DNA from 2 places in the Mesorhizobium sp. WSM4845 genome. Region 2 is predicted to be linked to the other one. Evidence: predicted binding sites of a transcription regulator. Region 2 holds the regulator's gene; the other holds the start of a gene.
What was found. Region 2 encodes LexA, which represses DNA repair genes until DNA is damaged. Its sites were predicted from a motif close to TGTTCNNNNTGTGTTCNG; they were not measured.
Positions count from the first base shown of each region.

Region 1: a site for LexA is predicted at 2,452-2,469, ahead of AC0L2C_RS21010 (DUF3072 domain-containing protein). Genes of this name have one in related genera too.

Region 1 is NZ_JBVVQA010000019.1:18,940-23,244, reverse strand. Features, by position in the region: gene AC0L2C_RS21020 (helix-turn-helix domain-containing protein) at 62-1,204, shown strand; gene AC0L2C_RS21015 (ATP-dependent DNA ligase) at 1,683-2,357, shown strand; gene AC0L2C_RS21010 (DUF3072 domain-containing protein) at 2,504-2,722, shown strand; gene AC0L2C_RS21005 (phospholipase D-like domain-containing protein) at 2,864-4,305, shown strand, end outside.
Region 2 is NZ_JBVVQA010000005.1:239,335-243,639, forward strand. Features, by position in the region: gene AC0L2C_RS08690 (ComEC/Rec2 family competence protein) at 1-1,625, shown strand, start outside; gene lexA (transcriptional repressor LexA) at 1,619-2,356, opposite strand; gene AC0L2C_RS08700 (molybdopterin molybdotransferase MoeA) at 2,461-3,666, opposite strand; gene moaC (cyclic pyranopterin monophosphate synthase MoaC) at 3,666-4,163, opposite strand; gene trpC (indole-3-glycerol phosphate synthase TrpC) at 4,230-4,305, opposite strand, start outside.

The DNA.
Region 1 (4,305 bases), on a different contig from region 2:
GTGATACACCACATGATTGCGGTGGCGATGGGCATACCGGAATCGGATACGGCACTACGCGATGGACGCTAAGAGGCAGGACAAGGCGCTTGCGAGGCAGGCGCTTGAGCGCGATCGACGTCGTTGGCCGCGCGAAGCTCAGCCTTACAATGAGGCTGCCCCGTCACTTGCGCCGGCGCTCGAACCTTTGCCCTTTTCGACGCTCGAACTGGCGCCAGAAGATCAATTCGTCGCTTGGCAGGCGCATATGGCTCCGCTTGTCGAGATCAAGTTGCCGGATGACAAATCGCTCGACGATGGCTTTCCCGCCGACCACACGGCTTGGAACCTCGGCGGCATGCTGATCGTTCAACAGCGCGCACCGGCACATAGTTATATGCGTTCTGCTGCGAAGCTTCGGTCCAGCTCGATCGATCACTGGTATATCGCTTTGCCGCATACTGGCCGGTCGTGGACGGAGGTCGATCGCCGCGTAGCGGAAAACCAGCCGGGCAAATTGGAGATTAGATCGCTTGGCTACCCGTTTCGGGGGAGGGCAACGGAATCCCAAAGTCTCTTTCTCTATTTGCCGCGTGATTTGTTCGCCGATGCGGCGGCAACCCTGGACGCAAAGAATAATTCAATTCTGTCCGGCAACTTTGCCAACCTTTTGCTCGACTACCTCAAGAACATCGAAGCAAGACTGCGCAGTCTCACGGTTGACGATCTGCCCCGCATCGTGCACGCAACCCGCAGCATGATCATTGCCTGCCTCTCGCCCCCGGCGGAACATGCCGCGGCCACCGAACAATTGGTGAGTGTCGCGCTGATGGAGCGAGCCCGTCGATACGTCCACAACAATCTGGATGCGGCTCATCTGACGCCGGATTCAATGTGCCGGGCGCTCGGCGTCTCGCGGACGCGTCTTTATCAGTTGTTCGAACCGAGCGGTGGTGTTCTCCACTACATACAAAGTCGCCGACTTCTGGCAGCCCATGTTGCGCTTAGCGATCCGGCGGACAGCCGGCGCATTGTTAATATTGCCGAAGCCGTCGGGTTTAGTTCAGCGGCTAATTTCAGCCGAGCTTTTAGCAAGGAATTCGGCTACAGCCCCCGCGAAGTCCGAAGCTCCGTGGTGTTACCGCGCCCCGCCAACTCCGTTTCGCATGCCGGACACGAGGAGGCCTCTTCCTTTGAACATTGGCTCAAAGCGCTCGGAAGCTGAGTACAAGATCGGGATGAACCAGAATATTTTCGTGTCGCGTTCACCGCGCCATCAATTATAGCCGATCCCCGATTTATCAACCGACTGTTCATCGATGTCGCCGCGCATCACAGCGGAGCATACATTGCAACTACGCAGCATAAGACACTTGTTGAGAGCGCGAGTCGTATGTTTGCCAAGCCAAGAAACAAAGAGATAGAGCGGTTCTGCGGTTCCTTGAAATGACGAACCGCTCTAGCCCGGATTATCTCACCAGCAAAGGGCTGCGTAGGCTGGCGGCGATCCCGGACAGCAATTAGCCGGTCGGGAACGGTGCAAGAGCGCCGCGCCGGGCAAGATATGTACGCCGGGATAAGTATTAGGATGCAAAGCTAACGACAGATCGGCTTCGTGCGTAGATGCTTGCAATGCTTGGCGGGGGCTCGGCGGCTTGACGGGGGCTCGGCACAGGTGGCAGGCATCATGTTGGGGAGATGTCGTGCTGCCTGTGCCGATAGCCGCCGCTGCGCGGTCAAAGGTGGCGTCATTGAGTAAGCGTGCCAAGGTCGTTGGCGGCCGGCTGGAGTTTCTTCCGCCGCAGATCCCGACTCGGGTCGAGCGGCCGCCTGAAGGTGAGGGCTGGGTCCACGAGGCCAATCTCGACGGCTATCGAACCCAGATCATCATCGATAATGGCGGTAAGCGTCTTTACAACAAGAACGGCCGCGACTGGACCACGAAATACTGGCCCATCGCACTAGCCGTCGATCTGCCATGCCGGACTGCCATTCTCGACGGCGAAGTCATTGTTCCCGGCGAGCAGAGCGCTTTCGATTGCCCTGCGCTGGAAGTGGCGATCTGGAACGAGCCGAGCCGGCTGGTGTTCGTCGCGTTCGATATCCTCCATCTCGACGGCCACGATCTAGGCTCCTTGCCGCTGCTGCAGCGCAAGCAGGCGCTGTGGCAACTGATTGAGCCTGGCCTCGGCAAGATCCAATACAGTGAGCATTTCGAGGGCAGCGCGCTGGCGCTCTTCCGCACCGTCGAGAAGATCGGGCTCAATGGAATTATCTCGAAGCGCGCCGACAGCCGCTACAGGAGCGGACTGTCGAGCACATGGCTGAAGGCCAAAAAATTTGAAGAAGCCGACTCCCGAGTTGGGGGTCGTTTATGAGCCAGGCACGGTTCCAATGCCCTGATCGCTGCTCACGGGCGTCCTCACCGATTTGAGGCCTACGCGGGCGGACGCGACGCGCATACCAATCTGGCGGAACAAATCATGATCATTCTCATTGTGGTGATCATCAAGGGAGATTGATCATGGGTGACCGGCACAACCCAAAAATCGAGGCATCGGCAAATGTCGAAAAGGACCCGGAAGATTGGATCAGCGGAGATGATCCCATGACCCCCGCACAAGCCTCCTATTTGAAAACTTTGGCCGAACAGGCCGACGACCCTGACGCCTATGCTGACGGCCTCAGCAAGGCGGAAGCCTCTAAACGCATCGATGCACTCCGGGAGAAGTTAGGCCTGTAGTGCCCGCTCGTGGCTGTTGGCCTCCGGCGACGGGGCCGTTCCATCGAACCCGACAGCGGCTCTGTCCAGTTTGTTACCGTGGTCTGACCCCGGGGATGAGTTGCATTGCGTTCTGCAACCGCTCGCTGGATAGTCCTGGCGATGTTGCAGACCTTGATGACTCATTGGCCCCAGGTCCTCGCGATCATTTCGGTGGTGATGGCGGCCATCGGCATCGTCCACGCCATAATGACGAAGGAAGACGTCCGCGCCGCCACAGGTTGGGTCGGCGTGATGTTCCTGTCGCCATTCCTCGGCGCGATCATCTACGCCGTTGCCGGCATAAACCGCATTCGTCGTGCAACGATCAGCGCCATGCGGCCCCCTTCCAGCGAGGCGGCTTCCGCAAAACATGAGCGCAACTTTGCCGCCGAGGAATTGATTGCCGAGCGGTACGGCCAACGCTTCACCGGCTTGAAGACATTGGGCGACAGGGTGGCCCGGCGTGCCCTGACCTCGGGAAACGCGATTGCGATATTGGAGACAGGTGACGAGGCCTATGCCGCAATGTGCCGAGCGATTGACGGCGCTCAACGCACTGTCCTTCTCGAGACCTACATCTTCGACAATGACGATGTCGGGCGGCTTTTCGTGGAATCTCTCGCGCGAGCCGTCCAGCGGGGTGTCAGCGTTCGCGTGCTGATCGATGCCGTCGGGGCGCGTTACTCCGTCCCCAGCATTCTTGGGCGCCTGCGAGAGGCGGGAATCCCGGCAGACCTCTTCAACGGCAACATTGTCATGGGCCTGCGTCTTCCCTACGCCAACCTCAGAACGCACCGGAAGATCCTGGTCGTCGATGGCACGATTGCGTTCACCGGAGGGATGAACATCCGAAAGGGATTCTCAGCCGAGTTCGCCGGCTCCTCCAGCGCGAGGGACACGCATTTTCAGGTCACCGGGCCGGTCGTGGCCGACCTTTTTTCGGTTGCCGCCGAAGATTGGCGCTTCGTGAGCGGCGAGTTCCTGAAAGGCGACACTTGGCAAGTGGCCACGTTTCCCGCGGCTCCCGGTCAACCGATGCTGGCGCGGGCGGTTGCATCCGGGCCGGATGCCAGCATCGAAACGAACCACAACTTGCTGATCGGGGCATTTTCCGTCGCCCGCAAATCGATCCGCATCATGTCGCCCTATTTCCTGCCGGATCGGGAACTGATCAGCGCGCTGACGACCGCGGCCAGGCGAGGTGTCGAGATCGACATCGTGGTACCGGCGATGAACAATCTTTTCCTTGTAGACCGGGCGATGACGGCGCAATTCGATCAGGTCCTGAAGCACTATTGCCGCGTATGGCGCACGCAGGGCTCGTTCGATCATTCGAAGCTGCTGTCGGTCGATGGAGTTTGGGCTTATATAGGTTCCTCCAATCTTGATGCCCGGTCCCTGCGGCTGAATTTTGAGATTGATGTAGAGGTTCTTGATGCAGGATTTGCCGCGGAGATTGATGCGCGGATCGGATCGGCAATCGCCTCAGCCACGTCTGTAACGATCGAAACCTTGAGAGCCCGGCCATTCATCGTCCGCCTGTTCGACCGAGTGTTGTGGCT
Region 2 (4,305 bases):
ATGCACCGTTAACCGCACGCCTTTCTTCGTCGATCGAGAAGGCGCGCGAAACCATCGCCGACCATATCAGGGACAGCATCGGTGGTGCCGAGGGGGAGATTGCCGCTGCGCTGATCGTCGGCGTGCGTGCCGGCATCCCCGAAGAGATAAACGAATCGATGCGGCGCACCGGCATCTACCACATCATCTCCATTTCCGGCCTGCACATGGCGCTTGTCGCCGGCACCGTCATGGGATTGCTGCGCGGCGCCTTTGCGCTGTTTCCCGACTTTTCGTCGCGCCGGCCGGTCAAAAAATATGCGGCTGCTGCCGCACTCGTCTCCATCGCTGCCTATCTGATCTTTTCCGGTATCGTGGTCGCGGCTGAACGCAGCTTCATCATGCTGGCGGTAATGCTTGTCGCCGTGCTGTTCGACCGGGCGGCACTCACCATGCGCAACCTGGCGATTTCGGCCATCGCCGTTATCGTCGTGTCGCCGCACGAGGTGGTCGGCGCAAGCTTCCAGATGTCGTTCGCCGCGACTGCGGCTCTCGTGGGCGCCTATGCCGGTTGGTCCGACTATCGTGCCGACAGGGCCAAGGCGCCGCGACAGCGACGGTCACCGGTCGCTTTCGTCACGCGCAAGCTCGTCGCCGGGGCAGGCACCATCGCAATGACCTCCATCATTGCCGGCAGCGCCACCGCGCTCTTCGCCATCTGGCACTTCCAGCGCGTCTCGCCGCTCAGCCTGTTCGCCAATCTGGCCGTCATGCCGATCGTCACGATCGTCATGTTCCTGGCCGTCCTCAGCGCCTTGGCAATGCCTTTCGGCCTCGACGGCCCTTTCCTCTACATGATGGGCAAGGGCCTGACGGCGATGATTGCAATTTCGGGATGGATATCGGAGCGTTCGCCCGTCGATGCAGTCGGCCTGATTTCGTTGCAATCGGTTCTGCTGGTGACGGTCGCCTTAGTCATCGCCACGATGGCGACGACATGGCTGCGGCTTGCCGCACTTCCCTTTGCGCTCGCCGGCCTGCTGACGATTTCCGAGACGCGCACCCCCGACGTGCTGATCTCGGAGGATGCGCATCTGGTGGCGCTGCCGATCGGCGGCGGCGAACTTGCCGTCAACCGGATGCGTTCGAACGAATTCACCACCGACAACTGGAAACATGCGCTGGTTTCAACAACGATCGTCGAGCCGGAGACATTCGAAAAAGGAGATGTGCGGTTCGACATCGCCGATCCGGCCGACCTGCCGCCGGGAGCGCCTTTCACCTGCACTGCCGGCCTGTGCCTGGCCCGGCATCCGTCCGGCGCGCTCATCGCGCTCGCCGACAACCGCAAAACCGCGCGGCCGGCCTGTGCCTTTGCGGATTTGATCGTCATCGACGATGCCACAGCCTATTACAAACTCTGCCGCAACCCGCTGGTTCTCGTCGTCACCAAACGGCAGCTCGCTCGCATGGGCAGTGCCGCCGTCTTCTTCGATCCGCTATCGGCGAAGACGCGCGCAGAAATCCGTTTTGCCGTCAGACAGCCATACAGGCCTTGGCATGAGCAGCGGCGATTTTCGCGCGAGGCGAGGGGCCTGCCGCCATACCGCAGGGCCGAGAAACCCAAGAAGCCTGCCGTTCAGTAACGCCGGATCAGTCCGACGAGCTTGCCCTGCACCTTGACCCGGTCCGGCCCGAAGATGCGCGTCTCGTAGGCCGGATTGGCGGCTTCCAGTGCGATCGAGGCACCTTTGCGGCGGAATCGCTTCAGCGTCGCTTCCTCCTCGTCGACCAGAGCGACAATGATCTCGCCAGGCTGGGCGGTGTCGGCGTTGCGGATGATAACCGTGTCGCCGTCGAAGATGCCGGCCTCGATCATCGAATCCCCCTTGACCTCCAGCGCGTAGTGCGTGCCGCCGGTGATCATGTCCGGTGGCACCGAGATCGAATGCGTCTGGTGCTGGATGGCGTCGATCGGCACACCGGCAGCGATGCGGCCCATCACCGGTATGGAAACGGTGGCAACGACGTCGTCGTCATTGCCGGCCGCACGCATGCGCGAAGGCGCCGGCTTGATCTGGCGTCCGAGGCCGCCCTGGCCAAGGCTGCCTTGAATGACGCTCGGCGAGAATTTGCGCGCCGCATTGAGGCCCGGCGCGATCGAATCGGGCAGGCGCAGCACCTCCAGCGCGCGGGCGCGGTTGGGCAGGCGGCGAATGAAACCGCGTTCCTCCAGCGCCGTGATCAGCCGGTGGATCCCCGATTTGGAGGCGAGGTCGAGCGCTTCCTTCATCTCGTCGAACGAGGGCGGAATGCCGCTTTCCTTCAGTCGCTCGTGGATGAACATCAGCAGTTCATGTTGTTTGCGTGTTAGCATCGCGACCCCCAACAGAATCAGAAAAACAAACCCAGAACAAACACTATCTGTTCCAGTTGTGTTCCGCAACCATTTAAAGTTTAATGAATGTGTTGACGTTTTGTTCAGCGTAGCATCAGCACGCTGCAGGCGGCGCCCGCTGCGGCCGCGGGAGCGAATGGCTCGCGCACGACCAATCCGTTGGCGTCGGCCAGCATTCTGAGCATCGAGGAATCCTGGACACTGAACGGCGTTGCCTCAAGCGTGCCAGCTTCTTCCTTCACCACCGCGCGTACATAGTCCTGCCTGAGATCGTTGGCCGGCATGGCGGCGCCGAGCCGCGCCTGACGCATGTCCTGGCGAAACGCGCGGCCGCCGAGCCGCGCCAGCAGCGGCTTCAGAAAGAGCTGCGTGCAGACCAGGCTGGCCACCGGATTGCCGGGCAGGCCGATGCAGCGGATGGCGCCCAGCCGCCCGAACATCAATGGCTTGCCGGGCCGCATGGCGATTTTCCAGAAATCGAGCGCCATGCCTTCGCCGGTCAGCACGTCATGGACGAGGTCGTGGTCGCCGACCGAGGCGCCGCCCAGCGTAACGATGACGTCCGCGCCTGCGGCGACGGCTTTTTTCACCAGCGCGGCGATCGCCTCCTTGCGGTCGGGGGCGATGCCGAGATCGAGTGCGCAGGCGCCAACCGAGCGGGCCGCGGCGGCGACGCCATAGGCATTGGAGGAGATGATCTGGTCGGGGCCAAGGTCGCTGCCCGGCGGCAGCAATTCGTCGCCGGTGGCGATGATGGCGACCAGCGGCCGTTTCACCACGCGGACCTGCTGGTGGTTGGCCGACGCCGCCAGCGACAATGCCGCGGGATCAAGCAGGCGGCCTTTCTCCAGCAGCATGTCGCCCTGCAAGAAATCGAGCCCGAGGCGGCGGATGTTGCGGCCTTCAACCGTCGGCGCGGTCACTTCGACCATGCCGCCGCCGAGGTCGCGGACATTCTCCTGGATGACGATGGTGTCGGCGCCTCCGGGAAGCGGCGCGCCGGTGAAGATGCGCACGGCCTGCGCCGCGCCGACTGTTCCGGCAAAGCCTCGTCCGGCCGGCGCTATGCCGATCACCGAAAGTCTCGCGGGCACGGACGCGACATCGTCGGCCCGCACGGCATAGCCGTCCATGGCCGACGCGTTGAATGGCGGCTGGGTGCGGAGCGCCATGAGCGGCTCCGCCAGCACGCGGTCGGCGGCATCCATCAGGGCGACGCTTTCAGCCTGCAAGGGCGCAGCATCCGCAAGCAGGTGCTCGAGCGCCTCGGCGACCGCAAGCAGCGCCATTATTGGCCTGCCCCCTGGGCATCCGCCTTGTAGTCGCCGGATTTGCCGCCGGTCTTTTCCACCAGCCTGATGCCGGAGATCGCCATGCCGCGATCGACCGCCTTGGCCATATCATAGATGGTCAGGCAGGCGACCGAGACGGCGGTCAGCGCTTCCATCTCGACGCCGGTCTTGCCGGTGACACGGGCCAGCGCCGTGACCTTCAGGCCGGGCAGCTTCGCGTCAGGTTCGATGTCTACCGATATCTTGGTCAACAGCAGCGGATGGCAGAGCGGGATCAGCTCATGCGTCCTCTTGGCCGCCATGATGCCGGCGATGCGCGCCGTGCCCAGCACGTCGCCCTTCTTGGCATCGCCGTCGAGAATCATTTTCAGCGTTTCGGGCCGCATCGAGACAAGACCTTCGGCGATTGCCGTGCGGGTCGTCTCCGCCTTGTCGCCGACATCGACCATATTGGCTTCGCCTTCCGCGCCAAGATGGGTGAGGGCGGCCGACATCGTCAGGTCACCCTGGAGCGACGTGCGTCCGTTTGGACGCACAAACTACACTCTGACGCTTTGTATCTATGCATCATGCTCTCCGAACATCGATTGCGATTTTCGGGCAGATGCATTGGCGGGCGCCTTGCCCGTCAAAAGC